4 regions of the Brevibacillus brevis NBRC 100599 genome follow, and region 3 is predicted to be linked to each of the others. Evidence: riboswitches for the same ligand, from Rfam matches in the RefSeq annotation. Region 3 holds a riboswitch; each other region holds the start of a gene.
The links. Region 3 has a riboswitch for S-adenosylmethionine ahead of BBR47_RS14385 (ABC transporter permease). Riboswitches for the same ligand answer to the same signal wherever they lie in the genome.

Region 1 (7,704 bases), 2.2 Mb from region 3:
GAAAGCTTTTGCTCCTGCGGTTGCTCCACCGGGATGACCGTGGATTCCGCCTCCTGCATTGACGATTTGATCGAGTCCGAAGTCTTGATAAAGCTGTGGAACCAGCCCCGGATGAATGCCGGCAGACGGAACCGGGAAGGAACGGCGTACACCATTCAATGGATCTGTCAAATGCTTCGCGAGCTGCAACGCTTCTGTTTTGTCCAGAGCCACATTGCCATATGGGGATGGGAAAAGCACCAAATCCGCCCCAGCTACACGCATCAACGTACCGAGTAGGAGCGGGGTGGCGATGCCGTAGTCAGGTGATGGATAGTATGCGCCTGCCAATGCTGGATGCGCCATGATTGGTACGTGTACGTCAGGATCGGCTGCCAAACGGTGCAGGGCATCGAAGCCAAAGGCCAGCACGTTGAATAAGAGGCAATCAGCCCCCGCCTCTACTGCACGCTTCGCTTTTTCGTTCAGCTCATGCACAGGTCCAGTCAGGTTGGCTGCATAGAGGACGGGCTTGCCAGTTTCGGCTTCGGTCTCCTGTGCGATCTGCTTGAACGCTTTGATCCGTTCGATAAAAGGAGCACGGTCATCTGCAAAGAAGATTTCGTCATCTTTCACGAGATCGACTCCGCCCAAGGCTTGTGCTCGGAATTGCGTCTTCAGATCGTCGAAAGGAAGACCTAGACACGATTTGAAAATGCTCATCAAGAGCGGGCGGTTATGTGCACCTAAACGTTCGCGCAGACCATCAATGCCGAACTTCGGTCCAGGGAAAGCCTGGAGGAATGATTCAGGGAAAACAATGTCGACGAGCTTGATTTTGCCGTCCATCGACAGTTTGCCGAATATTCCGGTTAACAAGGAAGGAATGTCCGCTGTAAAATTGCGAGTCGGATAGCTAACGGTAATCAGACCGCGTGTTTCTCCGTTTTCCAGTGTCGCAATCGGTGTCGCGCTCACAGCTTCACCGAGATATGGCGCTAGCATAGCTTGCTTGGCAAGCGGCAGGTCCGTCCAGGAACCGACTGTCATGCCAACAGCAATGGCTTGCGCTTTTTTGTTCAAGTCTTTTGCTTGTGTGAGATAGGTGACGAGGATACGTTGTTCACTCATGGTACGTCAAATCCTCCTTGAATTAATAAAAAAGCCTCCCCATTGAGCGGGGAGGCGGTTGTCGACTATGAAAGCGTCTCGTCTCCTCTCATCTCTCGGGTCAGTAGCCGAAACGAGCCAAAATTGCTCGATCTCGACTCTTATCCGTTGGAATTAGCACCGTTTCGCTATCCAAGGTACGCATGATGAGCGTACGATTCATGGTATAGCGCCGGTTGCCGGGCATCATAGGGCCAGTCCCTCAGCCAGCTCGCGATAAGAGTTATTCGTTTCCCCCATGATATGACGTTCATTGTCAGGAGTCAATCCTTGTTTTTGCAGAGAATGTGCAGGAGATTATTAGAAAAATGAGACGAAGATGAAACTTTTTTACAATTCCTTCGTGGTAAGGGGTGAAAGGGTGTGAACGGCTTGGGAAAGTAGGTCTGGAGGATGTGTACCAGCTGCATGTAAACGATATTTACCGCTATCTTTTCCGGCTGACACGAGATGAGAGGCTGGCAGAGGATTTGACACAGGAAACCTTTTGTCGCGCCTTCTCTTCCTTGGACGACTACCATGGGGAAAAAGTACGGCCCTGGCTGTTCAAGGTGGCCTATCACGCTTTCGTGGATGGTTATCGCAAGAAGACGAAACAACGATTTGTGTTTGTAGAAGCCTTGCCAGAGCGACCTGATCATTTGGCGGTTGATCCGGCAGAGCATGTCGTGAATCAGGAGCTATGGGAAGTGGCCTACGACTATTTGGAGAAACTTCCGGAAAAGCAGAGACAGGTCATTTTATTGTCCGCCATGCAGTTTTCCTACGCGGAAATGGCAGAGGTACTCGGAATCGAGCTGGCAGACGTCAAGCGCTCCTTGTTTCGGGGACGACAAAAGATGCGGCAGTTGTGGAGGGAGGAAAGCAAGTGATGAACACGGAGAAGAATCAACGCGAGCAAAGGTTGCTTGCTTATTTGCGTGGAGAAATGACGGCAGAGGATTCGAAACAATTCGAGGAAGAAATAGCCGCTGACGAAGAGTACGCACAGCGATTGGAAAGGCTTTTGTTGGGGGAAGAAACAGAAGAGGACAACGAGAAAACCAAACAGTCTGAAACACTGTCAGCTGAAAAACAGCGTGCCATTGTTCGCCGGGGGAAATGGAAAAATCGGTTGTCCAACGCAGGATTCACCATAGGGCTTCCCTTTCTGGCGGGAGTTGTGCTGCTGATTTTGAATGGCTGGGTTGGGTCGCTGATGCATGAAGACCTGTTCCGCGTTGCGAAGTCGATGGTCAATTTTACTCAGCCAGGTGTGAGAGTGGGGGGGAGTGGTTCACAGGTCGGATTGCTGTACGGAAACATCAGCATGGAACTAAGCGAGCGGGTTGGGGGAGAGGAAAAGAATGCGGGTCGTTTTGAGAGTACGAATGTGCTGTGGAATGTGAATGCCAAGCCGCAATGGACGAACGGGGTCAGGGAGCAAAAGTTGTTTTTCCGTTATCCGGCAGAGGAGGAAACGGAGGATACCATGTCTCTCACCTCAGCTGCCTGGACGACAATGGAGAAGCTGCCCGAAGGAACGGTTTCGCAGCTTGCGATATCTTTTGACCACTTTCTGACGTACGAGGAGTATTATAAGCTGGTTACCCGCCATGTTACCTCTTCAGGTCAAGATACAGTCTGGCTTGCAATAGATACAGGGGTAGAGCTCAAGCAAGCTGAAAGCGGAGATGTGCTTTTTGGTTCCGGGGAAGTGTGGGGATTTGCCCAGCGAGAAATGGATTACGGTGGTGTATATAAAAAAGGGGATGGGGACAGAGTAATCGCAAACTATCTGGAGGAGATGAGTTATTTGTCAGAGCAAGAGGAACTGGCTCGTGATATCGGAAGATCCTTACTCCCTGGCAGAGATCTACAGATTGCAGAGCGATACAGTCACATACAGAAATACGGGGTTCGCATCTACGGAGCCGTCCTCACCGGACCTACGAAAGAACTGCTGAAGCTCAAGGCAGAAAAGTCGATAACAGCAGCGTTTTTAGGCAAGGTAGACTGGTGGAATTGGGAGCGACCTGAGGCATCCGGAACACAATACAGCTATTGATAGCAAGGTGCGAATTTTTGCACAAAAGGGTGTTGACATCGTGGAAGCGTTGGTTGTATGATTCAAACTAAATCAAAAACCGAATACGTTTTGGATACCTTATCCAGAGAAGGTGGAGGGACTGGCCCGATGATACCCGGCAACCGACATGACGCCATTCAGACGCGAGAAAGCGACTGATTAACAGGCGACATGCACGGTGCTAATTCCTGCAGAAACAAAAGTGGTCTGGAAGATAAGGGGGACATCAACACGGTTCTTACACGTGACGACAGCGACCTCTTTTCTTCGGGAAAAGAGGTCTTTTTTGCTCTCATGACACAAACAAAACAAGTAGAGATAGAGGAAAAATAAGTAGAGGGGAGTTTTGGAATCATGGCATATCGCGCATTGACTGAACAGGAAGCAGTGGAGTACGTAAAAGGAATACCGGGTCTTTTTAGCGAAGGAGCAGAGCTGACCAGCCGAGAAATCGGGGATGGCAACCTCAATCTGGTTTTTGACATTCAAGAGCCAGCAACCGGTAAGAGCGTCATTGTCAAGCAAGCACTGCCTTTTGCTCGCGTTGTGGGGGAATCTTGGCCGCTTACGATTGATCGGGCTCGCATCGAGAGCGAGGCACTCCGGATTCAGCACAAATACGTTCCAGACCTGGTGCCACAGGTGTATCATTTCGATGGGGAACTTGCGTTGACCGTCATGGAAAACGTCGGGGACCATATCATCATGCGCAAAGGGTTGATCGAAGGAAAGCGGTATCCGCTATTTGCGAAGCAGATTGGCCGTTTTCTCGCGCAAACGTTATTCTTCACATCCGATCTGGGCGCACATCCATACGATAAAAAAACGCTAGTCGGAACATTCATAAATCCAGAATTATGCAAAATCACAGAAGATCTCGTCTTTACTGATCCGTATGAAAATGCGCCTACCAACGACTTCAACCCGTTGATCCGCCGCGAAGTCGAGGCGATCTGGAACAACAGGCCGCTGAAGCTGGAAATCGCCAAGCTGAAATACGATTTCCTTACGCGCTCGGAGGCGCTGCTGCATGGTGACTTGCATACCGGAAGTATTTTCATCACGGAAAACAGCCTAAAAGCAATCGATCCAGAGTTCGCTTACTACGGCCCAATCGGCTTTGACATTGGGGCGATTATTGCCAATCTGCTGCTCAACTACGCAGGACAGCACGGTCTGCAAAAAGATCAAGGAGAACGGGAAGCGTACCGCGAATACTTACTGGAAACAGTCGAGGATGTCTGGAATGAATTCGTTTCACAATTCGTTCAACTCTGGCACAAGCACGCCAAAGAGCGCAGCGCCCATGTCGAAGGACTGTGGCAAAGCTACGTGAAGCGCCTGATTCAGGATACAGCAGGCTATGCCGGATGCAAAATCTTGCGTCGTGTCATTGGCTTGGCAGGCGTAGCGGACCTGAATGCCATCGAAGACGACCAGACTCGCGCAGAAGCAGAGCGTCTGGCTCTCTCGATTGGAGAAGCGCTGATTCTCGGTCGCAGCGGCATCGAGGAATCGACAGATATCACGGACATCGTACGCACAATAACTGAACGCTACTACCAGGAGGCTACAACAGTATGACAACCAGCACTCAATTGGCACCTGTAAAGTGGGAGAATGACGCATTGGTCTTGCTTGACCAGACGCGTCTGCCAGTAGAAACAATCTATTTGAACTTGACCACCTCCGAGCAAGTCTGGGGTTCCATCCGACGCTTGGAAGTGCGTGGCGCACCAGCCATTGGCATGGCGGCAGCTTACGGGCTCTACCTGGGCATTCGTGGCAGTGAAGCGAGTAACTACGACGAGTTTTGGCAGGAATTGAACCAGCAGGCAGACTACCTGGGCTCGTCCCGTCCGACAGCAGTGAATCTGTTCTGGGCATTGGATCGCATTAAGGCTCGTGTTGAAAAAGAAAGCGGTGCGTCGATTGCCGAGTTGAAGGCGGCAGTACTCGATGAAGCACTGGCGATTCAAAAGGAAGACGCTGAAGTATGCCGGACCATCGGGGAGAATCTGCTCACTCTGTTGCATGACGGTATGGGAATTCTCACGCACTGTAACCCAGGGGCATTGGCTACAGCAGCGTACGGTACGGCTACTGCTCCCTTTTATTTGGCAAAGGAACGCGGTTGGAACCTGAAGGTGTACGCGGATGAAACCCGTCCTGTTCTCCAAGGCGCTCGTCTTACTGCATTCGAATTGCAGCAAGCAGGGATTGATGTGACGCTGATCTGCGACAACATGGCGGCGATGGTCATGTCCCAAGGAAAAGTAGAGGCTGTCATCGTGGGGACAGACCGCGTAGCAGCGAACGGCGATGTCGCCAACAAAATCGGTACGTATGGGGTAGCGGTATTGGCAAAAGCTCACGGCATTCCTTTTTACGTGGCAGCTCCCTTGTCCTCCGTCGATTTGGACACACCGACAGGCGCAGATATTCCGATTGAAGAGCGTCCAGCCGAGGAAATTACCCATGGCTTGGGCAAACAGGTAGCTCCAGACGATATCAAGGTGTACAATCCTGCGTTCGATGTAACGCCTGCGAAGTACATTACAGCGATCGTTACCGAGACAGGCATTTTCAAGCCGGAAGAGATCGGCAATAGCAAAAAATAAAAGACATTTTTATATGCGTTCGCCTATTGTTGCTGGCGGGCGCTTTTTGCTCATTTTGGCGTTTTCCAGTAAAATATCCAAGAAAAGGGGAGATTCGTATGCAAACGATCCAACAGATAGCCATCAATGAAGATACGTACTTGAAACAGTTAGAATTAGCTGATGCTGAGCAGTTATTTTTGCTTACGGATTCGAACCGGGAGAATCTTATGGAATGGCTGCCGTGGCTGAATTATACGAAGAAGGTAGAGGATTCTCGCCAATTCATCCAAGCGACGATTCATCAGTACAACGATAATCGCGGCATCCACTACGGTATTTGGTACCAAGGACGTTTGGCTGGTACAGTCGGCGTACATACAGTGGATTGGATCAACAAAAAGACGTCCATTGGCTATTGGCTGGGTGCGCAATTTCAGGGAAAGGGCCTGATGACAGAAGCAGTGGCGACCTACTTGGACGTGTTGATCTTCGGGTCATGGGATTTGGAAAAAGTAACGATTCAGGCTGCTACGGAAAACCACAAGAGCAGATCGATCCCGGAACGATTAGGGTTTCAACTGGAAGGGATACTTCGCCGGAATGAATTCCTTTACGATCATTACGTGGATCATGCCACTTACAGCCTGCTAAAAGAGGAATGGCTTGACTGGAAAACCGATAAAAAATCTTAGATTGAACTGTATGCATTGATTGACAATGAAAATTCTGTAAATTACGATGGTGAAGACAGATCAAGAGGGCTGCGCGTGATTCGCAAGCCCTTTTTTAGTCGTGCTGTTAGGTCTAAATAAATAGAGGTGATTTACATGCAGACACTTCGGCAATTATCTTGGTTTTTTCGTGCCTATTGGAAGAGATACGTCATTGGAATCTCTGTGCTGTTTGTCATCGATGTTCTCATGCTATGGCCGCCGAAATTAATCGGGGATACGGTCGATTCGATTCGCAACAGTTCCCTGACGGACGCTGACTTGACGCAAACAGTGGTCATCTTGCTCGTATTGGGCGTGAGCTTGTATGGGTTGCGGTTTCTCTGGCGGTACTTGTTAAATGGGGGAGCCTTGATTCTGGAGCGAACACTTCGCGAGCGACTGTTTGCCCATTTGACCAGAATGACCCCGTCGTTTTTTCATCGCAAACGCAGTGGTGATCTGATGGCCGTGGCTACCAATGACATTCCCGCCATTGAACAAACAGCGAGTACAGGGGTGCTTACGCTTGTCGATGCGTTGTTCATGACCGTGTTAACGCTAGGCGTCATGGTGACCGCGATTGATTGGAAGCTGACGCTGGCTGCGCTGATCCCGATGCCGTTTTTGGCTTGGTCAACGGCGTACTATGGAAAGCTGCTGCATGATCGCTTTTACTTGGCACAGGAAGCCTTCGGAGAGATGAATGATCATGTTCAACAATCCGTATCGGGCGTTCGGGTATTGAGAGCATTTGTTCAGGAAAAGGCCGATATTGAGGCATATCGCCGGGTCAGTGAAAAAACGTTGGAGCGAAATGTGAGCGTTTCACGGATTGACGCGCTGTTTGAGCCGACGATCGCGATTATTATTGGCTTCAGCTTTTTGATCGGGCTGGGCTATGGCACGTATTTGGTGTTCACTAGCGCTATCTCCTTAGGGGATTTGGTTGCGTTCAATTTATACCTGGGACTTTTAATTTGGCCGATGTTCGCTTTTGGTTGGCTGGTTAATGTGTTGCAGCGCGGTGGCGCATCCCACAAACGCTTTACAGAGCTAATGGTGGAGCAGCCAGATGTGACGGAAGCAGCGAATCCAGTCACGAGCCAAATCGCCAATACCGTAGAAGCACGCCATTTTTCTTTTACGTATCCAGGCACTGACAAGCCAGCAC
Region 2 (7,704 bases), 3.1 Mb from region 3:
GCTTGTTTTTGGTCCACAGCATGACACAGCTCATATGGGAGGCAGAGCGGTACACCCGTGCGAGGATCAGTCAGGATGTCTGCTTCGATGTTGAATACCTTGCGCAGCATCTCAGGCGTCATGACTTCAGCAGGGCTTCCCTCAGCGACGACCGTACCGCGAGAGATGGCAACCATGTGCTGTGCATAACGGGTTGCGTGGTTCAAATCGTGGACGACCATAACAATCGTACGATTTTCTTCGTCATTGAGCTTTTGCAGGAGCTTGAGAACCTCCAGCTGGTGAGCCATGTCCAGGAAGGTCGTAGGCTCATCCAGGAACAGGATGTCTGTTCCTTGCGCCAGTGCCATCGCAATCCACGCGCGCTGACGCTGACCGCCGGATAGCTGGTCAACTGGACGGTCATGGAAATCTGCCATCCCGGTCATGGAGATAGCCCAGTTTATGATCTCCTTGTCTTCCTTGGTCAAAGAGCCGAAGCCTTTTTGATGGGGGAAGCGGCCATAGGTAACGAGCTCAGACACGGTCAAGCCATCGGGTGCGGTTGGGTTTTGCGGCAAAATCGCGAGTTGCTTGGCGACTTCCTTGGTCGATTGCTGATGGATCGACTTTCCGTCCAAAAATACTTGTCCGCCGGTTGGTTTCATAATCCGCGCGAGAGTTTTGAGGATCGTTGATTTACCAGAACCATTTGCACCAACCAGAGCAGTAATTTTTCCAGAAGGAATGCTGATGTTCAAGTCTTTGACAATGGAAAGCTCACCGTATCCGATGTCCAGCTTTTGCGTGTATAAGCGCTCCACAATGGGCCAACTCCTTTTTAGGAAAGTATGTACATGTATGTGTAAACAAAGACAATGATAATCATTTTCACTAAGATAAAGTATATAACGGAACGAGGTCAAATTCAATATGAAAAAGCCAACCTGCTCACATGTGTGAACAAATTGGCCTTGGGTTGGGTTAACAAATGATTATCCGGTGTTAGTAGGTGATATGAGCGATAATACCTTCTTCGTCGTCCAATACCAGCTCGATACCGGCGGAATAAGGGTTGCGCTGCATCTGGGTCTCCAGGTAGTAGCGAATCGCTTCAATCATGTTAATCTCGACGAAGATTTGTTGGCGATCCATCCAGTGTACTTCAGCAGAGAAGCCATACTCCTCGTCCCACATCAGCTCGACGGAGATATCTTGTGGCTTCAACTGCTTTTTGAAAGCTGCATGAATGCAAATCGCATTAATAATATCTTGTTCAGAAAAAGTTATCTTTTCCATGCGTTCAGTTCCTGTTCTTTCTCACGCTTGTTTTTGAAGTAGACGAACGCTTTGCGGATCAGGATAATCACTGCGAGGATCGCCATCAGGTTGATCATGAAGCCAAGGATGGAGCCCAGCATACCCATGTCACCGAATAGGGATCCGAACAGCAAACCAGCCAGACCACCAATCATGAGACCTTTCATGAATCCGCCGCTTTTGCTTGCGGTAGCAGCAGGAGTTGTTGTCGTACCTTTATTGGTTGATGCGTTTACATTTGAATCGGCTTTGTTGGGTGTTTGTGTATTGGTGGGAGCCGTATTAGAGTTAAAAGATTTTTTCCCGGACTTATAGCCTTTCGCGTCGGCGTGATCAATGAATCCTCCGGCCGGAGCGAGTACGAGCATTACGGCAACCAACATCATGATGAGTTTTTTCATGTTATTTAGGTAGCACCTCTCATTTGAATGACTTGTACATATAAGTCTACATGAATATCGAGCGAAAATCCAATGCACTTTCATTGACGATCGGTTTAAATACCTACAAAAAAGCCCCTGACAAGCGATCTCGTCAGGGGTTCTTCGATTTACGCGCTCTTTTTCAGTTTTCGGGCTGCCCAGTTACCCAACGATTGAATGAGCTGGACCAAGACGACGAGGATAATGACGGTAATGATCATGACTTCAATGTCCCATTGCTGGTAGCCGTAGCGCAAGGCGAGATCGCCCAGTCCGCCGGCACCAACTGCGCCCGCCATAGCAGTAGCACCGATCAACCCAATGGTCGCGATCGTCAGGCAGAGGACGATGCCAGGCCGTGCTTCACGCAGCATGATCCGAAAAATAATCTGCGTCCGGGAAGCGCCCATCGCTTGGTACGCTTCGATCACGCCGCGATCTACGTCATGCAGGGCAGTTTCCATCAGGCGTGAGATATAAGGAGCCGTATAGACGATGAGCGGCACAATGGCTCCTTCAATTCCAATCGAAGTGCCCACGATCAACTCTGTAAAAGGAATGATGGCAACCATCAGGATAATAAAAGGCAACGAACGCACAATGTTGATGATCGTATTCAAGGTGTGATAAATGATTTTATTCGGAAAAAGGTGATTCGCCTGTGTGATGACCAACAAAATCCCGAGCGGAATCCCGATCAGTGTCGCAATGAACAAGGAAAACCCAACCATGATGACGGTCTCTTGCAGGGATTGCCCGAATACCGGAATCATTTCAATCAAACGCTCCATTAGCTCCGCACCTCCTCTGGTGACACAATATCTACGCGGTAGACGGATTCGCGCAAGAAGCGAATGCCATCTTGAATGGGCTGGTCTTCACCAGAAATGTGCAAAAGCAAAATGCCGAGCGCCGTTCCCTTAATGGTCGTAATTGAGCCGTATAACAGATTGGTGCTAATCGGAAAGCGTGCGGACAAGGTGCCAAGAACAGGATCGAGAGCGGCATCTCCGCGAAAAGCAACGCGAACAATTTTGGAAACGGGTCCGGATTCTTTTATCTTGGACAAAATCTCCTGTGGTACCTGATCATCAAAAACCGTTTTGATAAAATTACGGGTCGTTTGCTCTTGCGGATTGCTGAACACATCCAGAACAGAGCCTTGCTCGATGACGACGCCGTTTTCCATGATGGCTACTTGGTCGCAGATTTTCTTAATGACCTGCATTTCATGGGTAATCAGCACGATGGTCAGGTTGAACTTTCGATTGATGTCGAGCAATAGCTCCAGAATGGATTCGGTTGTTTGCGGATCGAGAGCGGAAGTCGCTTCGTCACAGAGCAGAATTTCCGGATCGGTCGCAAGTGCACGAGCGATGCCCACCCGTTGCTTTTGTCCACCGGATAGTTGAGAAGGATAAGCGTTTGCTTTATCAGACAAGCCAACCAAGCCGAGAAGGTCTTCTACCTTGCGCTTTATGACATCTTTGGGGACGCGATTCATCCGCAAGATTTCCGCCACATTGTCAAAGACATTATAGGAAGAGAGCAGGTTGAAGTGTTGAAAAATAATCCCGATCTTTTTGCGAGCTTGCCGCAGCTCTTTTTCCTTGAGGGTCAGCATGTTCTGGCCATTGACGATCACAGAACCGCTGGTCGGCTTCTCCAACAGGTTGATGGTACGGAGCAGGGTACTTTTCCCCGCTCCGCTAAAGCCGATCACCCCGTAGATTTGCCCTTTTTCCACCTGCAGGGATACGCCCTTCAATGCTTCTACCTGCTTGTTTCCTACTTGATACGACTTATGAATATCGGTTAGCTGTATCATAACGAGTTCTCCTTGTTGTTCTTGATGTTCCTGGCGTCGATCTTACCAGGACGGCAGTACAGCTCCTTCAAAGCGTTCGTCGATGAATTTTTTCACTTCTTCCGAGCGGTAGATGTCCACCAGCTTTTTGACGGCTGGGTTGTCTTTGTTGGTTTCGTTGACTGCCAAGATGTTTACGTATGGAGAGTCAGCCGTCTCAGCGAAGATCGCGTCTTTTTTCGGGGAGTAGCCAGCTTCCATCGCGAAGTTCGTGTTAATCGAAGCAACCTCTACGTTGCTCAGCGAGCGTGCCAGGAAAGCAGCCTCCAGCTCTTTGAATTGCAAATTTTTCGGATTTTCCACGATGTCCAGTGGTGTTGCGTTGTCACCCACGCCATCCTTGAGCTTAATTAAGCCAGCTGCCTGATAGAGCAGCAAGGCGCGTGCTCGGTTGGTCGGATCATTTTGAATGCCGACAACGCCGCCTGCTGGGATGTCCTCGACTTTTTTATGCTTGGTGGAGTACAGGCCCATCGGGTACGTCACGGTTTTTCCGACCTCGACGATCTTTGTCTTGTGATCTTGATTGAACTTCGCCAAGAACGGGATGGTTTGGAAGCTGTTCACATCGAGATTTCCTTTATCGAGAGCTTGGTTTGGCTGTACGTAATCGTTGAAAACGATGACTTCGACGTCGAGCCCTTTGCCTTTGGCGACTTCTTTTACTTTGTTGAGAATTTCTTCGTGTGGGCCGCCAGTGACACCCACTTTGAGTGAGGTTTGTTCAGCAGCAGTACCGCCGTTAGCAGGCGCAGCTTCTTGTTTACCCCCGCAAGCCGTTACGAGCGATGCAGCGAGCAGTAGTGTAGTGAGCAGTAGACCAGTTTTTTTCATGAAAATACCCCTTTTCTCTGGATGTAAGATGGAAAAGAAAAAAGCCTCTTCCGACAGAAGAGGCGAAAACTGCAAGTATGTAACCACACTGCAACAATACCTCTCTTATCTGTCGGAATAATTCCGCTGGATTTGGCACCGTATCGTTTGCGATAGGTTGCCGAGGTGTCATAGGGCCAGTCCCTCAACCTCTCTTCATAAGAGAATGTGCTATGAAATTATCATTCCAAACATTGTTGTTAATTCTTATTTGGATAGTTGGATTATAACGACTGATTTTTTCGGTGTCAACAGTTTTTGCAAACGAATGACTTGGTGGAAAAATGTGAAATTGATCTAAATACGAATATTCTATTGAAGAATGAAAAAATCATATGTATAATGAGAGCGAATGAACCCGATGCCAGCTATCGCAGGTGATGACATGACTCTCGTGGACTCCAATGAAACTAGAAAAAAGCTGTCTGCCATCTATAATGAGATAGCAAAAGAGTTGTTCGGATTTGGAACGACTTTGCTCCGAGTCACGATTGAAAATCAGATGATTACGTTCCAAGCTAAGCATCGCCGCTCTCCGCGCTCACAAGCGTTGGAAGGAGAAGCACCGGCCCTCAAGCTCGAAGTCGATTTTCGCATGTCCCTTCTTTATAAGAAGAGACTGAGAGAACGACTGGAAGAAGAGATGGGGTTGCCGTTGGAAGCCGTGCTCAGGGACTACGATGCGCCTACGCAGTGGGCGATCACGAATGTTATTTTAGCTGAATCAGAACTGAATACCTGACGCAATCGTTCGGATTTTCTCTTTTGATCTATCTTAAGGGGAGACCGTAGACTTTGCGTAAAAACGGGTGTCACTTCTCTTTGTTTACGAAGAAAAGTGCTCTTGTTTAGAATGATACGTTCTAATCAAGGGTACTTTTCTTTTTATTGTATCACCATATTTTGTCATCAAATGAACCCAACTGGAGGAGAATTACGATGAAGAAATTACTTGCTGGAATCCTGTCTTTTTCTATGATGTCACTGGCACTCGCTGGCTGTGGCAGCAATGATCAACCAAAAGCGGGGGGAGCTGGCGGCGAAGCCAAGGGCGAGCCACAAAAGCTGGTCATCTCCACATGGGGCTTCTCCGAAGACTTTTTCCGGAAAGAAGTATATGAGCCGTTTGAAAAAGAACATAACGTAAAAATCGTGCTGGAAATCGGGAACAACGCAGAGCGTCTGAACAAGGTCCGCCAAGGAAGCTCCGATGTAGACTTGATCTACCTCTCTGACTACTATGCACAGCAAGGGATTGAGAGTGGCGCATTTGAAAAAATCGACCGCAGCCGCATCCCGAACCTGGATCAAATCTACGACATCGCCAAAGCACCACTGGGCGAGGAGTACGGTCCAGCTTACACGATTGGCCAATTCGGGATTGCCTACAATCCAAAGCTCGTAAAAACTGAGATCAAGGATTGGAAAGATCTGTGGAATCCAGAGCTGACAGGCAAGCTGACACTGCCAAGCATTACGTCCACAACTGGCCCGATGGTTCTCGACAGTGCTTCTGCGGTTGCGGGCAGCAAGGAATTTAACGAGGATCAAGCCTTCGCGAAAATGAAAGAAGTCAACAAAAATGTCGTGAAGTTCTACGATAAGACCTCCGAATACGTGAACATGTTTGGACAAGAAGAAATCGGCGTAGGACCAATCATGGAAATGTACTTCAAAGACATCAAAGCTGCTGTTCCAGAAGCTGTTTTCGTACAACCTGCAAGCGGTGGATATGCGGTTATGAATACGGTTAACATCGTAAAAGGCTCGAAAAACAAAGCACTCGCAGAAGACTTCATCAACTATCAACTGAGCAAAGAAGTTCAGGAGAAAACAGCAAAAGCGAAAATCGATTCCCCTGTAAACAAGACCGTTCAACTGACAGAAGAAGAAGCAAAAGGTGTAACGTACGGGGAAGAAACCGTAAGCAAGCTGAAAATGCTGGACATGAAATTCGTAAACGAGCACTCCAAAGCATGGATTGACCGTTGGAATCGTGAAATCACGCAATAACGCAATAACGAACGATAGAAAAACAATGGGCGAGGGTATAGACAATTCGGATATACCCTCGTTTTCAACGTATAGGAATTTATATGAAAGTGAGGAGGACCACTTGTGAAAAAGATCATTCTTGACGTCGATACGGGCATTGACGATGCGCTTGGCATTATTCTCGCTGTGAAAAGCGGGCAATTCGATCTAGTTGGTATTACTACGGTGAATGGCAACGTGTCGCTGCGAAAAGCCACGGAAAACACGTGCAAAATTCTTGATTTCCTGCAAGTCGGCGAGCAAATCCCTGTCATCTGTGGAGCGTCTAAACCGTTATTGCGGCCGTTGTTTTTCGAGCATGCCGTACATGGTGAGGATGGTTTGGGCGGTGCCCTTGCCGGAGTTCCGATTTACAAGGAACCGACTGCTGGCTTTGCCCCTGATTTCATCGTGGAAAACGTACTCGCTCATTCTGGAGAAATTACGCTCGTCATGACGGGGCCGCTGACCAATTTGGCTTTGGCGGTGAAAAAATATCCGGAGCTTGTTCAACACGTCAAGGAAGTTATTTTCATGGGTGGAGTGGTCCGCGAGCATGGCAATGTGACGCCAGTTGCGGAGTACAACATGTACGTCGATCCAGAGGCAGCGAAGGTCGTATTTCATGCCGGATTCCCGCAATTGACGATGGTTGGTCTGGATGTAACGCGAAGAGTGCTACTGAATGAGGAGCATATTCGCGGGCTAGGAGATACCCCGATGGGCGAGTACGTGAGACAGAGTACGTCTGATTACCTTCATCGCTATTTTCAGCGAAATGGCATCTATGCGTGCGCTATGCATGATCCGTTGGCTGTCGCGGTCGCACTCGATCCGAAGCTGGTGAAGACGCAGAAACTGTATGTAGATATCGAAACGAGAAGTGAGCTGTGTGATGGGCAAACGGTTTGCGACTTTCAAAACCGCCTGAAAAAAGAACCGAACATAAACGTCTGTCTGGACGTAGATGCAGATGCGTTCTTTGCGCGTTTTCTCGGCGCATTGAAAGCCTGACGATACCGTGAACAGGAGTTAATCAGATGAGAAAAACGGGTCTTTATTTATTGTTGTTGCCGGGTGTGCTTTTTTTGACGTTGTTCATGGTCATTCCGATCGTGATGACGATTGCGTCCACCTTTTATCAAGAGGGTAGCTTTACGATCCAAGGCTATCTCCAATTTCTTACCGATGCGTACTTCCTGAAAATTA
Region 3 (7,704 bases):
TTTCGTCAGGATGTCCCGGTCGATCGCGTAGGAAAAGGCCTGACGAATTTTCGCATTCGTAAACGGCTTTTCCTCTACGTTAAACGTGTACGTATAAATGCTGTAGTCCGGGAATGATTTGTACTCTTCTTTTTCTTTTTCCTGTTCAATCACGTCGATCGGCAGGGAATCAATCAGATCAAGCGCTCCTGTTTTGAACATCTGGTAGTAGGTGGTCGCTTCGTTTACCATCTTGAAGTGGACGGTGTCCATCGTTACTTTTTCTTTCTCCCAATACCTCTGGCTTTTGGCGATCGTCAGTTGGCTATTGTGGTCCCAGCTCTCCACGGTGTACGGGCCATTGGTCACGATGCCTTTCGCTTCGGCCGCCCAGTTTTTGTCTGCATCCACAACTTTTTTGTTCACTGGCAGATAGGCGCGACTCATCATGATTTTCGGGAAATAGGTGATCGGATCTTTCAGTCCAACGATGAGTGTTCGGTCATCCTTTGCCTTGATCTGAACGTCATCCACGCTACCTTTGCCCGTGTTGTATGCCTCAGCGCCTTGTATGTAGTAGAGTGCGGATGGTTCATAGGCGGCAGTCTGTGGATTCAACACACGCTTCCAAGAGTATTCGTAGTCATGCGCCGTCACCGGATCGCCGTTCGACCATTTCATCTCGGGGCGCAGAGTAAACGTGTAGGTTTTGCCGTCCGGGGAGACTTCCACCTTTTCGGCTGCTCCTTCGCTGATGTCTCCATTTTGGCTGTATCGGTACAATCCTTCATACAGATGATCAATTACCCAGTACGATGTGGTATCGGAAGCGAATGCCGGGTCTAATGTGTACGGTTCGCCCCGCAGGTTAGCGGTCATGACTTGTTTGATGGCTGTCCCCGTCTGTTGATCGGAAGATGCAGCTGATTTATCGCTGCCGCACGCAGAAAGCGCAGGCACAGCGAGAGCTAACAATGCAACAAAAGTAAGCAATCCCTTTTTCATGATGATTTCCTCCTTGTTCTCCTCTGTCTACTGTACAAGATGGCAAGCGATCCAGTGTCCGTGCCTCACCTCCTTCCAATCCGGTGCTATTTCGGAGCAAACGCCTTGGGCAACCGGACATCTGGTGCGAAACGGACAACCGCTTGGCGGATGAATCGGGCTGGGTGGTTCTCCAGTCAGTACAATCTGCTCCCGTTCTTCGCGCTGTGCTGGATGGGAGACGGGCATTGCCGAGATCAAGGCTTGCGTGTAGGGATGCAGCGGCGTGGCAAACAACTCCTCGCTCGGTGCAAGCTCCATCATCTGCCCCAGGTACATCACGCCAATCCGGTCGCTGATATGCTTCACTATCGACAGGTCATGGGCGATAAACAGATAGGTGATAGACCGCTCTGCCTGAAGATCAGCTAAAAGATTGACGATTTGCGCCTGAATGGACACATCCAGTGCGGAGATGGACTCGTCTGCCACGATAAAGCTGGGCTCCACCGCAAGCGCACGAGCGATTCCGATACGCTGTCGCTGTCCGCCGCTAAATTCATGCGGAAAACGTTTGGCGTGGCTTGGGTGCAATCCTACTAGCTCCAGCAGCCGATAGATGCGCTCTTCTCGCTCTTTTCCTTTTGCCAATCCATAGGAGTCGATTCCTTCGGCGATGATGTCGCCTACCCGCAACCGCGGATTGAGTGAGGCCTGCGGATCCTGGAAGATCAGCTGCATGTGGCGGTTCGCTTCCCGTTGCTCACGTCGATCCATCCTGGCGATGTCTTTGCCTTGAAACAGGATGCGCCCTGTAGTAGCCGGGTACAGGCCTACGATCGTCCTGCCCAGCGTAGACTTGCCGCAGCCGCTTTCCCCAACGATTCCGAGCGTCTCCCCTCGCCTGATTTCAAAAGAGACGCGGTCAACAGCTCTAACCCGTTGGCCTTTGCCAATCTCAAACGATTTAGCGAGATTCTCCACTTCTACTAAGTTGTCACCCATGTGTCTCCCTCCTTGCTACCATCCACGCTTCTACTCCCCGGGCACGCGGGTCGTTCAGCCAGCAGCTCGCCTCATGCTGATTGAAAAACGAATTTGATTGAGGCATATGCTCCAGGCAAATTTCCATGGCAAACCGGCAACGGGCGGCGAAAGGGCAGCCGGCAGGTGGACGAAATAGATCCGGCGGTGTCCCCTCGATGGGAATCAGTCGTTCTTTTTTACCTGCATCAAGACGTGGCACAGACTGCAACAGCCCTTGTGTGTACGGATGGCGCGGATTGTCAAAAATCTCTCCCACCGGGCCGCTCTCCACCACTACACCTGCGTACATGACCGCTACATGATCGGCCACCTCTGCGACAACGCCCAGATCGTGGGTGATCAAAATGATCGAGGTGTGCAACTGCTCCTGCAATTCCTTCATCAGACGAAGGATCTGCGCCTGAATGGTCACGTCGAGCGCCGTCGTCGGTTCATCTGCGATAACCAACTGCGGTTGGCAGGCTAGCGCCATAGCGATTCCGACACGCTGCCGCATTCCTCCACTTAGCTCGTGCGGATATTGTTCAAATCGCCTCGCCGCCTCTGGAATACCTACCCTCTCTAGCAGTTTCAGCGTCTCTTCCTTTGCTTCCGTCTTCGTATGCTTTCGATGTTTGATCAGCCCTTCCGCAATCTGCTGACCGATTTTCATCGTGGGGTTCAGCGAGGTCATCGGGTCCTGAAAGATCATACCGATCTGCGAGCCGCGAACCTGCTGCCATTCCAGCTTCGTCAGCCCAGTGAGTTCACGCCCGCGAAACCGAATGCTGCCGCCTTTTACCTGACCTGTTCGTGGTGGAATCATCCCCATCAATGCCCGAGCCGTCACACTTTTTCCGCAGCCACTTTCCCCCACAATCGCCAGCGTCGCTCCCTCCTTCACAGAAAAGGAAACCCCTCTTACTGCCTGCACCTCTCCACCGTACGTGCGAAAGGAGACGCGTAGCTGATCTACTTCCAATAAAGGCTTCATGATGTACTCCCCCTCATTTCCTGATCCGTGGGTCCAGTGCATCCTGCAAACCGTCCCCGAGTGCATTGCAAGCGAACATCGTAAGCGAAATCATGAATCCCGGAAAAAACAGTCGCCACCACTGTCCGCTCAGCATAACCGCCAGCGCGTCGTTGGCCATGGTTCCCCAGCTGGCTATTGGCGCTTGCACACCCAGTCCAAGAAAGCTGAGAAATGATTCGGCGAAAATCGCGTGCGGAATCGTAAAGGTCAGGTTGACGATGATGACGCCGATCGTATTCGGCAGCAGATGTTTGATGATGATTTTGGTATGAGAGGTGCCCAGCTTTTCTGCGGCCAGAACAAACTCCTGCCGCTTGATCTGCATGATTTGTCCTCTGACCAGGCGGGCCATCCCCACCCAGCCAGTTAGCGAAAGGGCAATAATGATTGTTGCGAGTCCAGGCTCCAGTACCACCATCAGCAGGATTACCACCAGCAGATACGGAATGCTGTACAGAATTTCGGCCAACCGCATCAGGATGTTGTCTACACGGTCGCCCAGCTTGTTCCTCCCTGCCATGTAACCGGATATCCCGCCGATGCATACACCAATCACGAGGTCGGTGGCTGCTGCCGCCACACCAATAAACAAAGAGATTTGTCCGCCTGCCCAGGTACGTGCCCACATGTCCCGCCCCAAGTCATCGGTTCCAAACCAGTGCTCGCCCGACAGTGGCAGATTTCCTTTCGTCAAAGACTGTTCATGTGGGCTGTGGGGAACGAGCAACGGACCAATGATTGAGAGGGTCACCACTGCTGCGAGCAGGAAGAACCCCAGCATTGCCAGCTTGTTACTGGAAACCCGCTGCAATACCTCCTGCCAATACCCAAGACTCGGGCGCTCCCGAATTTCCTCAGAAAGCCGGTTTCGGTCGACTGGACGAAACAGGGAATCCAGTTGTGTTGCCTGATTGGCCATAAGACTACTTCCCTCCACTCGTTAATCTGATGCGCGGGTCAATCACCCGATACAGCAGGTCGATGATGTACAAAGTAAAAATGAGCACAAAGCTGTAAAACACAGTCGTTCCCAAAATAACGGGATAATCGCGGTTAAAAATGCTTTCCACGAAATATTTGCCGAGCCCGGGAATGGCGAAAATCTTTTCCACCACAAAGGTTCCGGTCATCAGGTTGGCAAACAGCGGACCGATAAAGGTAAGAACAGGCAGGATGGCATTGCGCATCCCGTGTCTAACGACAATGGAAAAGGTGCCAAGCCCTTTGGCCTCTGCCGTGCTTATGTATTCCTGTTGCCAAACCTCAAGCATGCTGGCTCGTACAAAGCGGGCGATGATGGCGAGCGGACCGATAGAGAGCGCAAGTGTTGGAAGAATCGAGTGCTCCCAGCTCCCCCATGCAGCGACGGGTAAAAGCTCCCATTTGACCGCTAAGTACTTGATCAACAGTGGCGCGAGAATAAAACTGGGGACGGATATCCCGATGATGGCAGCAAACATAGACAAGAAATCCAAGGTCCGATTGTGATAGAGTGCCGCTACGATTCCCAGTGTGATTCCACCTGCCAGCGCGACCATAAACGACTGGAGTCCCAGAACAGCCGATGCGGGAAATCCCTCTGCAATCAGTGTGTTCACATCCCTCGTCTTGGACTGGATAGAGGGCCCTAAGTCAAATTGCAGCAATCCTTTTAGATAGAGCAGGTACTGTACCGTGATTGGCTGATCCAGGTTGTACTCCGCTCGCATGTTCTTCACCACTTCTTCTGGAAGCATTTTGGCATCTGATGCGAATGGATCACCTGGAATCAGGTGCATCGTCACGAACGTTACCGTGACAATCATCCACAGCGTAACGATCATGAGAAAGCCACGCTTGACTGCATAATAAAGCACGTTGTTTCCTCCTTTAAATAATAAAAAGTAAAACGATATGAATACTACGGATTATAAATATAGAAAACCCCTCTCCGAAAAGAAGAGGGGCGATTGCACGTTTCCCACCTTCTCATCTCGCAGATTAACTCCGCAGGAATTAGCACCGTAAGGTCAATCAGACCAAGGTTGCCGGGTTTCATCGGGCCAGTCCCTCCACCACTCTCGATAAGAATGTTCTATGAAATTTAATTTCATTGTAAAATTCTTTTTTATCTTATCATTTTACTCGGATATGTCAATACTGTTCCATGACAATTGATTTTTCTTTATTTTATTTGTGAAAAAAGTAAATCTTCATACACGTATGAATAGGAGGATGTCAGCCCAAATCTTAATCGTGGTGGCTAGGATCAACAAGGCAAGAATGGATTGGAGAATCTCCGTGCCCAAACGTTTGCTGACCTTCGTACCGAGCGGCGCTGCCATGATGCTGGCGATTACCATGATCACAGATGGCCACAGCAATATGTCCCCTGCCATCCATTTCCCTATCGTCGATCCAATGGAAGATAGAAAAGTGATGGCAAGAGAGGACGCAATCGCAACTCTTGTCGGTATCTTGAGGATGATCAACATGATGGGAACCAAAATAAAAGCGCCCGCTGCCCCGACAATTCCGGAGGCACCTCCGACCGTCAAAGCAGATAAGACAGCTGTTGGTTTATGAAAGATAACCTCGGTCGTCTGTTCACGTTCGTCCACTCGCTTTTTTGGCAGGAACATCAAGATTACAGCGATCGTGGCCAGGATGGCGTAAACGATATTGACGGCATTTGCCGAAAGAAATTTCCCTCCATATCCTCCAAGCAAGCTCCCGACAATAATGGCACTTCCCATGTACACAACGAGCTGGTAATGAATAAGCTTATCTTTGCGCAGAGTCCAAACAGCGGCTAGGGTGGCAAAAAATACTTGGACGGCACTTATTCCGGATACTTCGTGAGCTGTGTAAGCAACGAATCCAAGGGCGGGCGGAATGTACAGAAGCATCGGATACTTGATGATGGAGCCCCCGATTCCAACGAGACCAGAAATGAACGATCCCACGAAACCGATAACAAACAGTGTGATCACTAGGTCGATAGTCATAGGCTCACCCTTTGCAGCGACTCGCTTTGATTTCGTTTTATCCTCGTTGTACTACTGCCAAGCCGTTTATTTGCCATTGTAAGATACCGCCGCTCAAATTCATTACATCCTTGAATCCGTTTGCTTTAAGAATGCTTGCGCCAATGGCAGATCGGGCACCGGAACGGCATTGTACGAGAAGCGGTTTATCGTGAGGAATCTCATCTAGCCGCATGGCGAGTGAACCGAGCATGATGTGCTGTGCATCTGGAATATGTCCTTCCTTCCACTCAGCCAGATTACGTACATCTACTACATGAACCTCTCCCTTTTCCACGCGCTCTGCAATCTCTAGCGGTGTTACCTCTTCAATTGTCTCGAGCGAAGACACTTCACTTTCCATTAGCTTGGTGCTGTCGATAAAGCCTGTGACATGATCAATCCCTACAGCATGCAAGGCTTGCAAAATCTCGTCCAGCTCATATGGGGTGGTCAGGATGTGAACGGGGCGATCGTAATCGACAATCCAGCCTGCCCAGTTGGCAAATGACTTGTTAAAGGGAATATGAAGTGTTCCCGCCAGATAACCCTTCGCAAATTTGTGGAAAGGTCGCGTATCAATTATCTGTCCGTTTTCCAGTGATTTATTTACCGCTTCTAGCGAGTTGAACTCTTGAACAACAGGAAGCTCCTTTAGCAAGGCAGGGCCTTCCTTATTCACGCGTTTCATCACGGCAAAATACGTTGGCGGCTCTGGTTGTCCATCCAGGAGCGCCTGAACGAATTCCTCTTCACTCGTGTGTGACATCGCCCAGTTAAAGAGCTTTTCATAGCCGACGGTAGAAGACGGCACGGCCCCCAGTGCTTTCCCGCAAGCACTTCCTGCGCCATGGGCTGGCCATACCTGCATATAATCCGGCAGTTGCTTGAATTTTTGGAGGGACTGGAACATGGCTCTTGCACCTAACTCGGACGTCCCCTTCATTCCCGCTGCTTTTTCGAGCAAGTCCGGTCTGCCGATATCGCCGACAAAGACGAAATCTCCTGTGAAGATCCCAATAGGGCGATCTGCATTCCCTCCAAGGTCTGTCAAAAGGAAGGAGATACTCTCAGGCGTATGGCCAGGGGTATGCATGACTTCAAATAGCAAGTTTCCGATAAAAAAGCGATCCCCATCGTGCACAAGCTGATGGTTCAAGCCTTTCACGTATTGATATTTCCAATCTTCATCGCCCTCATTGGATAAAAACAGCTTCGCTTGATGAAGTGCGCCCAGTTCCCTGGCACCAGATACAAAATCAGCGTGAATGTGGGTTTCGGCGGCGGCTACAATGGTTACTCCCTCTGCTTTGGCGACCTGAAAATAAGGAGCCAAATTGCGTGCGGGATCGATCACAATCGCCTCCCCGGTTTTTTGGCAGCCGACCAGATAAGATGCATGGGCCAGCTTCTCATCATAAAAGTAACGCAATAACATCGTGTATTCCTCCCTTAACCTGTCAATTATTTGTTTGCTTTTTCCGCGAGTAACTCATGCAGACCGGAGTGATTCCAGATCGGCAAAATGGATGTCCCCCCTTCTTTCGAAAACTGCCTCACATCAATCCTTTTAGCATGCCATTCCAATAAAGGATGGGAAGCAGTTCTTTTTTCATCAGGTACATACTGAATCTTTCTTTGGATTGGTCAAAAGGAAAGGTTTCGCACGGCTTC
Region 4 (7,704 bases), 2.4 Mb from region 3:
CGCCACAATGCTACCAATCCGCTTCAAACAAATCAAATCATGTTCATTTTGAATCGACATATGTTGCCCTCCTGTCTACGAATGTAATGATTCCTCTACATTGGAACATTTTTCATTGCCAATCGCAACCTGTTGAAAAAACAAAGAACCCCAGAAGCACCCTCCGCGGCCCTTAACTAGCTTCCCCCCAGTCTCTCTACCAACAACCAAACAACATTCGAAATGAGCAAAGACTGTCCGATTCCAAAACTGAATCCTGTGAAAAAACGCAGCTTGTTATTGCTTGTTCGCCACTTCCACTGTTGGGTAAAGCCATCAATCAGCATGGGCAATAAAAGCAGTCCAATCAAATAGTAAGAGGTCACGATATGCATTCCTGCAAAAACAGGCGCCGGCAGGTATCCAACTAGGATCGATACACATCTGGCACATAGGGGCATTTTCTTACCACCGATAGAAAAGCAACGATCTGCTCGTCGATGACAGGGAATCCACTGCGTATTGATCTTCATCAGCTCCCACAATCTGGCTTGCAATCGCAATCTGGTGTACCACAATCCGGACAATCAACGGGAAGATGGCTGCAATCTGGCAAACCATTTTTACGCTTTTTCCGGTTTGTCGAATAATAGAGGATCATGCTAATGAAAACGAGAAGACCAAGTATGAGCAAGACTCCTCCTGTAACATAATCCCCTTGATACAGAAATACGCCTCCCGCAATCCATGTGATCATGCAAAGCGTTAATCCAACAAAAAACAGATACACCCTCTCCCTTCCTTTCTTTCTACGAGAAAGAGTATCTGCAGTTTCAACTGTGCGTTACGTCCGGGCGTGAAGTCATCGACCCGGCCGATTTGTTATAGCGTCCACATATTTATACCGCTCTGTACGTGCGGATGTAAGCCGAAAAAACACATCCCTTCTCTTTATTTGAAATTACTTTCGTATTTGTCTCACTTGAGTAAGACCAATACTAAGCTTCAAAAAAGAGAAGGGAATAGTGGGAAGATGAGAAGAACGTTTCTATTCTAAGCGTTTCGTTTTCTCCGCAGTTGATAATAGGTCACAGCCAGTGCAAGCGCCAAAACCGTCCCCTTAATAATATCGTACGCGTAATACGGCAGATTGAGCATCGTCATGCCGTTGAGCAGCACCCCGATCAGGATCGCTCCCACAAATGTACCAAAAACGTTTGGCTTCCCTGCCCCGAAAACGGAGAAGCCTACAAAAGCAGCCGCTACTGCATCCATCAGCATGGAGCCGCCGCTACTCACCTGCCCGGTACCGATCCGCGCTGCCAAGAGCATCCCGCCCAAGCCCGCAAAAAGAGCAGAAAGCACATAAGCCAAGGTACGATAGCGATTCACAGGAATCCCCGACAGACGGGCTGCTTCCAAATTACCACCTGTCATGTACAGCATCCGCCCCTGTCTCGTATAGGTCAGGTACACATGCGTAATTGCGACAAGTAAAAACGTCAGGATAACCGGAACAGGAACGGAGAGAATTTCTCCTTGGCCCAGCCACAGGAACCATTCCTGAAATTTTCCCGGAGCCTGTGAGCCGTCCTGCATCGGCATGTTTGCATAGATCGAGTAACCTTGGGAATACGTCATATGAAGGCCGTTGACGATGTAGAGCATCGCCAGAGTAGCCAGCAAATCAGGAATGCGGATTTTTACGACCAGGAAAGCGTTGACCAGCCCGACGAGCAAGCTGAGTACAATCGGAACAACCAAAGTCGTGAAGACTCCTTGTTCGTACCAAACCATCATCGAAGCAGAAACGACCGTGGTCAATGAAACCGTCGATCCTACAGACAAATCAAAGCCTCCGACAATCAGCGAGAACGTAACGCCTATCGCGACAAATGTCACAATCGAGATGGAGCGAAGAATGTCCGTCAGGTTGTCGTACGTGAAGAAATATGGGTTGGTCAGACTGAATAACAACATGACAATGACGATGACTGCAACCGTTCCGTATTTGTAAACAAAATCAAACAAGCTAAACTTTTTATTTGCCACGTTACTCACCTCCGCTTGCGTAGTACATAATCAGCTCTTGTGTTGCTTCCTCGCGACTCAATTCCTTCACGATCTTGCCCTCGAACATGACGAGAATCCGGTCTGCGATCCCGATAACTTCCTGAAACTCACAGGAGAAATACAGGACGCCCTTTTTCTGCTCGGCAAGATTTCCGATCAGGCGGTAAATATCACTTTTCGCGCCGATATCCACTCCTTTTGTCGGCTCGTCAAACATAAAGAGGTGAGCGTTTGTATCCAGCCATTTGCCGATGGCGACTTTTTGCTGGTTTCCGCCGCTGAGAAAACCGACCAGCTGCTTGATATCGGCTGTTTTTACCCCAAGACGCTGCACGAGCTCTCTTGCGTTAGCCGCTTCCGCCCCTTTTTTGATAAAACCGAGCCAGGACTTCTTTTTCAACGAGGCGACAGACAGGTTGTTCTGCACGGACTCCTCTACGAAAATCCCTTCTTTGCGCCTTTCCTCCGGGACGAGAACGATTCCGGCATCGACAGCGTCTTTTGGCGAGCGCAGTTGGATACGTGTTCCATGCAAGCGAACAGCTCCAGCCTTTGCCTCATCTGCGCCGAAGAGCAATCGGGCGAGCTCAGTCTTCCCTGCCCCAACCAGACCGACGACACCCACGATTTCTCCCTCGCGAACCCGCAAGTCGACACCGTGTACCTTGCCGCCAGCCACACCTGACGCCTCAAAAATCGTTTCGCCAATCGGCACTGCAAGCTTCGGGAACTCCTCGTCGAAGCTTTTGCCCAGCATGTTCGCGATCACTTCGTCCATACTGGTCTTCGCCGTCTCTGTGGTCACAACATGCTGTCCATCGCGCATGATAGTGATCCGATCACAGATTTCAAAGATTTCTGGCAGGCGATGGGAGATATAAATGATCCCGACTCCAGCTTTTTTCAACTGCGCAATGATTTGAAACAGCCGTTCGCTCTCCTTCGTGCTCAACGGCGCTGTCGGTTCATCGAAAATGACGTATTTTGCCTTTTGAACGGTCGCCCGTGCAATCAAAATCAATTGCTTTTCCGACAGCGTACATTCTTCGACGAGCATCCTCACTGGAATGGAAAAGCCGAAGTTTTTTAAAATCTGCTCCGTTTCGTTGTACAAGCTCTGCCAGTTGATCAGCCCCTTGGTTTTCGCCTGGACGAGCTGGTCCGCCAGTATGTTTTCGGCGACACTCAAATTCGGGATCAGGGCGGTGTCCACTTCCTGATATACACATTGAATGCCCTGTGCTTTGGCGTCCTGCGGAGATTGAATCGACACGGCCTGTCCATCGATGGTGATCGTACCGCCATCTGCCTGATACGCTCCCGTGAGGATTTTCATCAGGGTACTCTTTCCCGCACCATTCGCTCCGAGCAGTGCGTGAACCTCTCCTGCGCGCACCTCAAAATCGACGGATCGCAGGGCAGGAACCCCAGAAAACTGCTTCGCCATCCCTTTCATCTGCAATGTGGACATGTTTCACACCTCCTGTTAACCTGCGTGTTCCCACCTCTATAAGGAAAAATCCCGTTGGCGGATACAGCTCAACGGGAAAAGCCAATTTGGTTCTTACTTGCCCCACTCTTGTACGTATTGGGACAGGTCGCCCATCGTTACTTTTTTATCCTTCGGCAGGTCTTCTTGTTTCACCAGCACTGGGTTTAGCTTCACGTTGTCTGGCACTTGCTCGCCTTTGATCTTTTGGAACACGGTTTGGGCATGGATGCGTCCGATATTGGATGGGTCTACCGCTGCCGTCGCTGCCCACGGAGAGTTTTCCGCCTGGATCATTTGCAAATCCTCATCGCTTAAATCGATGGAGTATACTTTGATTTCCGTACGTCCTGCTTGTTGGATGGCACGTGTCGCCCCTTTGGCAAATTCATCCCAAGCCGCCCATACTGCTGTGATGTCGCCTTTATTCGGATACTTTTTCAAGATCGCTTCCATCTGCGTTTGTGTATCGAGAGCCGTATTGTTGGTAGCAGAACCGAATGCCGCAATTTCTTTCAAGTCCGGGTATTTCTTCTGGAAAGCTTCGTACGTCACTTGGCGTTTTTCCATTGGCGCAAAGCCAGCTACCCAAACTTTTACGATGTTGCCTTTGCCGTTTGTATCTGCCGCCAGCTTTTCCAAGCTCAGCTCTGCCAACTTGTTGTCATCCTGCGCCACAACTGGCACACCCGGAATGTTGATGTCTGTATCAAACAGGACAACCGGAATTTTTTTATCCACGGCCTTTTGCGTGCCCTGCTGCAACGCTTCTGCCGTACCATGATCGATCAGAATGCCATCAAACCTTTGGTTCACAGCCGCATCGAGGTTGGACGCCATTTTTGCCAGATCAGTATCTGCGTTGAATACGGTCAACTCGCCCCCGTTTTTCTCCACCTCTTTCTTCACGCCATTGATATATTGAGCGGAGAACGTCCCTACGTTTTGGCGCATGATCAGTGCGATTCTCTTTGCCTTCTCTCCCGAAGCACCGCCGTTTGTACTGCCTGTTCCCGTTGTTGCCCCGCTGCCGCATGCCGTCACGAGAACAGAAGCTGCCAAAACAAGTGATGTGATCAGACCGAGTTTCTTTTTCATTTTGATGTTCCCCCTTTTTTCTTTTTAAAACAGATAACAATGATGAAATTTTTTTGTTTCCCCTCAATCAATTGAAGCTTCTTTTGACTTCACTTTCAAAAAGGAATAAAACTTCGTAGAAGAAGCGCATTTCCAGTCCAAGCGCCTCTGGAGCCCATCTCAGCTTCGGAATAAATGGCGGGGAATTTCAGCTTCACTTATGAAATCCTTCCTGAACCTTCTGCGTTTGAAGCTCTCCCGCCATTTCTTCCGAAGCGGACAGTCTTCACTCACAGCGGGGCGGAGGCCGAAGCGTAGACTGGAAATGCGCTTCTTCCCCACGACAGCTACGCAAAAAATCCTCTTTCACAGAGAAAGAGGACAAAAATCGACAAGATTCTCGCCTCTTATCTGTCAGGTATTCTACCTGTTGGAGTTAGCACCTTGGCTCGAAAGAACGCATTCTCTCGTGCTAGGTTGCCGGGCTTCATAGGGCCATTCCCTCAGCCTTCTCTTGATAAGAGTAGTTTCTATTTTCAAAACGTTTGTATAAGTATATACAGAATATAATCTGGCAATTACCTATCTGTCAACTAGGTTTACCGAAAGAATTTTCTTGATAAATATTCCAGTTTCTTCTGTAACATCAAGAGGGATTTTGTTGTGTCTTGTCGAATTATCGTAGATTGATACAAGCCTAGCAAATATTTGCGATGGGGATGCTACATGAGTCTATTAAAAGAAGTTATTCTTCAATGGTTTTTCGCCATTATCCCGTTTGTGTTTTTCAACATTTATTACCGTGACAAAATGAGGAACTACAGCCGTTCCTTTATTGCCATCACCAGCTCAGCCTGCATGTTTCTCGCGATGACCTTCGCCCCGAGTGTCACGAATGGCATGTTTTTTGATATCCGACATGTCATCATATTTTTCGGACTAGTTTATGGCGGAGTCGAGATTGCCCTGCTCCTTCTGATTGAAGCCTTGGTTTATCGGCACTACCTTGGTGGCGAAGGAACATGGGTTGCCTTGCTGATCCTTACAGTCAATTTTGTCTTGTCACTCTTTTTGTATCGACACTACAAAGCCAGTTATCGGAAAACACTGTATCTTTTTATGACGAGTGCGATTTTTTCTACGGTTGCTTTAGGGACTACTTATTACTTTTTTCCCACGTATGTAACTCAACACCTCGTTTACTACACCATAGCGATCCCTATTCAAAACTTTTTCGGCCTCTGGTTATTAATGTCGCTTTTCAGCAAATGCGTTTCGGATAAGGAGCTGTTTATCCGCCACGCGCAAAACGAAAAAATCCAGACGATGAGCCATGTTGCTGCATCGCTTGCACACGAGGTTCGCAATCCGCTGACAGCAGTCAAAGGCTTTTTGAAATTAATACAGGAATGTCCGGAAAATTTGGTAAAAGTCGATCAATACATTCGCATAAGTCTTGATGAAGTACAACGCACAGAAGCCATTTTGACCGAGTACCTTGCCATTTCCAAGCCGCTCAAGGAACGACATGAGATCATTAATCTTAGCGAGCATTTGCATGCCATCCGCGAGGTGATGCTCCCCTTTGCCAATATGCATAACGTGGAGCTTACGCTGCAAGATTTTGAGAGACCTGTGACGATCAAGGCCAATCCAGACGAGTTCAAGCAAGTGTTGGTGAATTTCATCAAAAATGCTATCGAGGCGTGCTCGGATATTTCGGACGGAAAAGTCTCCCTGGACTTGCTCATCGAGCGAAACAAAGCCCTGTTGGTCATCAAGGATAACGGCGTCGGCATGGATGCAGGACAGATTAGCCGTCTCGGAACGATTTACTTTTCTACGAAAACAACTGGGACCGGCCTTGGATTGACGTATTCCTATCATGTCATTCATGCGATTGGCGGAACCGTCAATGTATCAAGTAAACCACGAGTAGGAACCAAGTTCACCATTATGCTCCCGTATAAGGCACAGTGACTTCATGCAATCTTGCAGAGGGACTGTGCCTTTTTCCATTCGATTGCTAATGATGCAACGGGGGTACTTGTGGTTCTTTTTTGTTTTTCAAGGAAAACTGCAATTCATTTTGGCGATTGATCGTCGCGAGAAAGACTTGTTCGGACGCGATCCCCTTTTTCTTTAATTCGTGCAAAAGCCATTGCTCATCGCGTTTCCGGTATGACAGCACATCTGGATATATCTTGCCTTCCACAATGACCGGCAGCGACATTCCCGCTGAAGAAGTATTGATGCCCAAATCTTGTTTCGTTACGACCTGCTGTTCTACTTTTTTGAGCACAGTCAACCGACCGTTTGCCTCGATAATAGCCAAATCAATCTCTGCCAGGTCAAAAATATCTTTTTCGCGAAGCATATGGAGGACATTATCGAGCGAGTAGCGGATTTTTTTCAAGTTTTTGAAGTGAAAAGCCCCGTTGTGGAAAATGACGGTCGGTTCAAATGTAACCATTCTGCCAAACCAGCGAAAGACAATGGACAAGTGCGATACGACCCGTTGCAAGATCCCCAATGTCACAATCGCTACTGCAATTGAAATATGCCGGACATCTGGCTCTGCAATGTCAGCTCCTGCCACTGAGCCCAAAGTAATAATGATGATAAAGTCAAAAACAGGTAGCTCCCCAATCGAGCGCTTGCCCATGAATAAGGTGATGATCAGTAATAAAGGAATAATCGTACATACGCGCCCGATGACGATCATGGTTTCTCCGAATCCTTCCACGTTTGTCCCTCCCCTCACGCTTTACTATGCAAATTCTGGGAAGGCATTATGCAAAACAAAACACCAGGAGTCTCCCCCTGGTGTCTCTCATTATTGGAGTGGCAGCCATTCTCCCGTAATGGCATCCACATCCCCATTGCTTTTCAGTATTTCTGCCGAATAGACCAAGACTGGTTGCTCTTGAATCTTATTGTAATTGTTATCAAGCGGGAAGACATAGCGAGGACTGAGCGGATGATGTTGGAGATAAACCTGCGCCGCCTCTTCCGTTGAAATCACCTTGGCCACATCTGCGAAGCTCTCCTGCTCATGCGGGAATGTCAAATTCACCCCGATAATT

Region 1: it holds a riboswitch for S-adenosylmethionine, as region 3 does, so the genes downstream of both, mtnK (S-methyl-5-thioribose kinase) here and BBR47_RS14385 (ABC transporter permease) in region 3, are expected to answer to the same signal.
Region 2: it holds a riboswitch for S-adenosylmethionine, as region 3 does, so the genes downstream of both, BBR47_RS28435 (MetQ/NlpA family ABC transporter substrate-binding protein) here and BBR47_RS14385 (ABC transporter permease) in region 3, are expected to answer to the same signal.
Region 4: it holds a riboswitch for S-adenosylmethionine, as region 3 does, so the genes downstream of both, BBR47_RS25580 (sugar ABC transporter substrate-binding protein) here and BBR47_RS14385 (ABC transporter permease) in region 3, are expected to answer to the same signal.

What each region holds. Positions count from the first base shown of each region.
Region 1 is NC_012491.1:5,134,520-5,142,223, reverse strand. It holds gene BBR47_RS24450 (2,3-diketo-5-methylthiopentyl-1-phosphate enolase) at 1-1,110, opposite strand, end outside; SAM riboswitch class I at 1,196-1,372, opposite strand; gene BBR47_RS24445 (sigma-70 family RNA polymerase sigma factor) at 1,503-2,021, shown strand; gene BBR47_RS24440 (anti-sigma factor) at 2,021-3,196, shown strand; SAM riboswitch class I at 3,293-3,438, shown strand; gene mtnK (S-methyl-5-thioribose kinase) at 3,572-4,801, shown strand; gene mtnA (S-methyl-5-thioribose-1-phosphate isomerase) at 4,798-5,838, shown strand; gene BBR47_RS24425 (GNAT family N-acetyltransferase) at 5,937-6,512, shown strand; gene BBR47_RS24420 (ABC transporter ATP-binding protein) at 6,648-7,704, shown strand, end outside.
Region 2 is NC_012491.1:6,013,114-6,020,817, reverse strand. It holds gene BBR47_RS28460 (ABC transporter ATP-binding protein) at 1-803, opposite strand, end outside; gene BBR47_RS28455 (YxcD family protein) at 985-1,278, opposite strand; gene BBR47_RS28450 (hypothetical protein) at 1,266-1,700, opposite strand; gene BBR47_RS28445 (methionine ABC transporter permease) at 1,850-2,512, opposite strand; gene BBR47_RS28440 (methionine ABC transporter ATP-binding protein) at 2,512-3,549, opposite strand; gene BBR47_RS28435 (MetQ/NlpA family ABC transporter substrate-binding protein) at 3,592-4,422, opposite strand; SAM riboswitch class I at 4,525-4,626, opposite strand; gene BBR47_RS28430 (hypothetical protein) at 4,847-5,203, shown strand; gene BBR47_RS28425 (ABC transporter substrate-binding protein) at 5,401-6,474, shown strand; gene BBR47_RS28420 (nucleoside hydrolase) at 6,580-7,509, shown strand; gene BBR47_RS28415 (ABC transporter permease) at 7,536-7,704, shown strand, end outside.
Region 3 is NC_012491.1:2,954,423-2,962,126, reverse strand. It holds gene BBR47_RS14405 (peptide ABC transporter substrate-binding protein) at 1-984, opposite strand, end outside; gene BBR47_RS14400 (ABC transporter ATP-binding protein) at 1,012-1,968, opposite strand; gene BBR47_RS14395 (ABC transporter ATP-binding protein) at 1,961-2,983, opposite strand; gene BBR47_RS14390 (ABC transporter permease) at 2,997-3,944, opposite strand; gene BBR47_RS14385 (ABC transporter permease) at 3,949-4,881, opposite strand; SAM riboswitch class I at 4,991-5,095, opposite strand; gene BBR47_RS14380 (sulfite exporter TauE/SafE family protein) at 5,218-6,012, opposite strand; gene BBR47_RS14375 (MBL fold metallo-hydrolase) at 6,050-7,468, opposite strand; gene BBR47_RS14370 (FAD/NAD(P)-binding oxidoreductase) at 7,587-7,704, opposite strand, start outside.
Region 4 is NC_012491.1:5,376,550-5,384,253, forward strand. It holds gene map (type I methionyl aminopeptidase) at 1-60, opposite strand, end outside; gene BBR47_RS25560 (DUF2085 domain-containing protein) at 177-512, opposite strand; gene BBR47_RS25565 (hypothetical protein) at 512-769, opposite strand; gene BBR47_RS25570 (ABC transporter permease) at 1,033-2,031, opposite strand; gene BBR47_RS25575 (sugar ABC transporter ATP-binding protein) at 2,033-3,523, opposite strand; gene BBR47_RS25580 (sugar ABC transporter substrate-binding protein) at 3,617-4,639, opposite strand; SAM riboswitch class I at 5,023-5,142, opposite strand; gene BBR47_RS25585 (ATP-binding protein) at 5,345-6,598, shown strand; gene BBR47_RS25590 (DUF421 domain-containing protein) at 6,645-7,364, opposite strand; gene BBR47_RS25595 (hypothetical protein) at 7,455-7,704, opposite strand, start outside.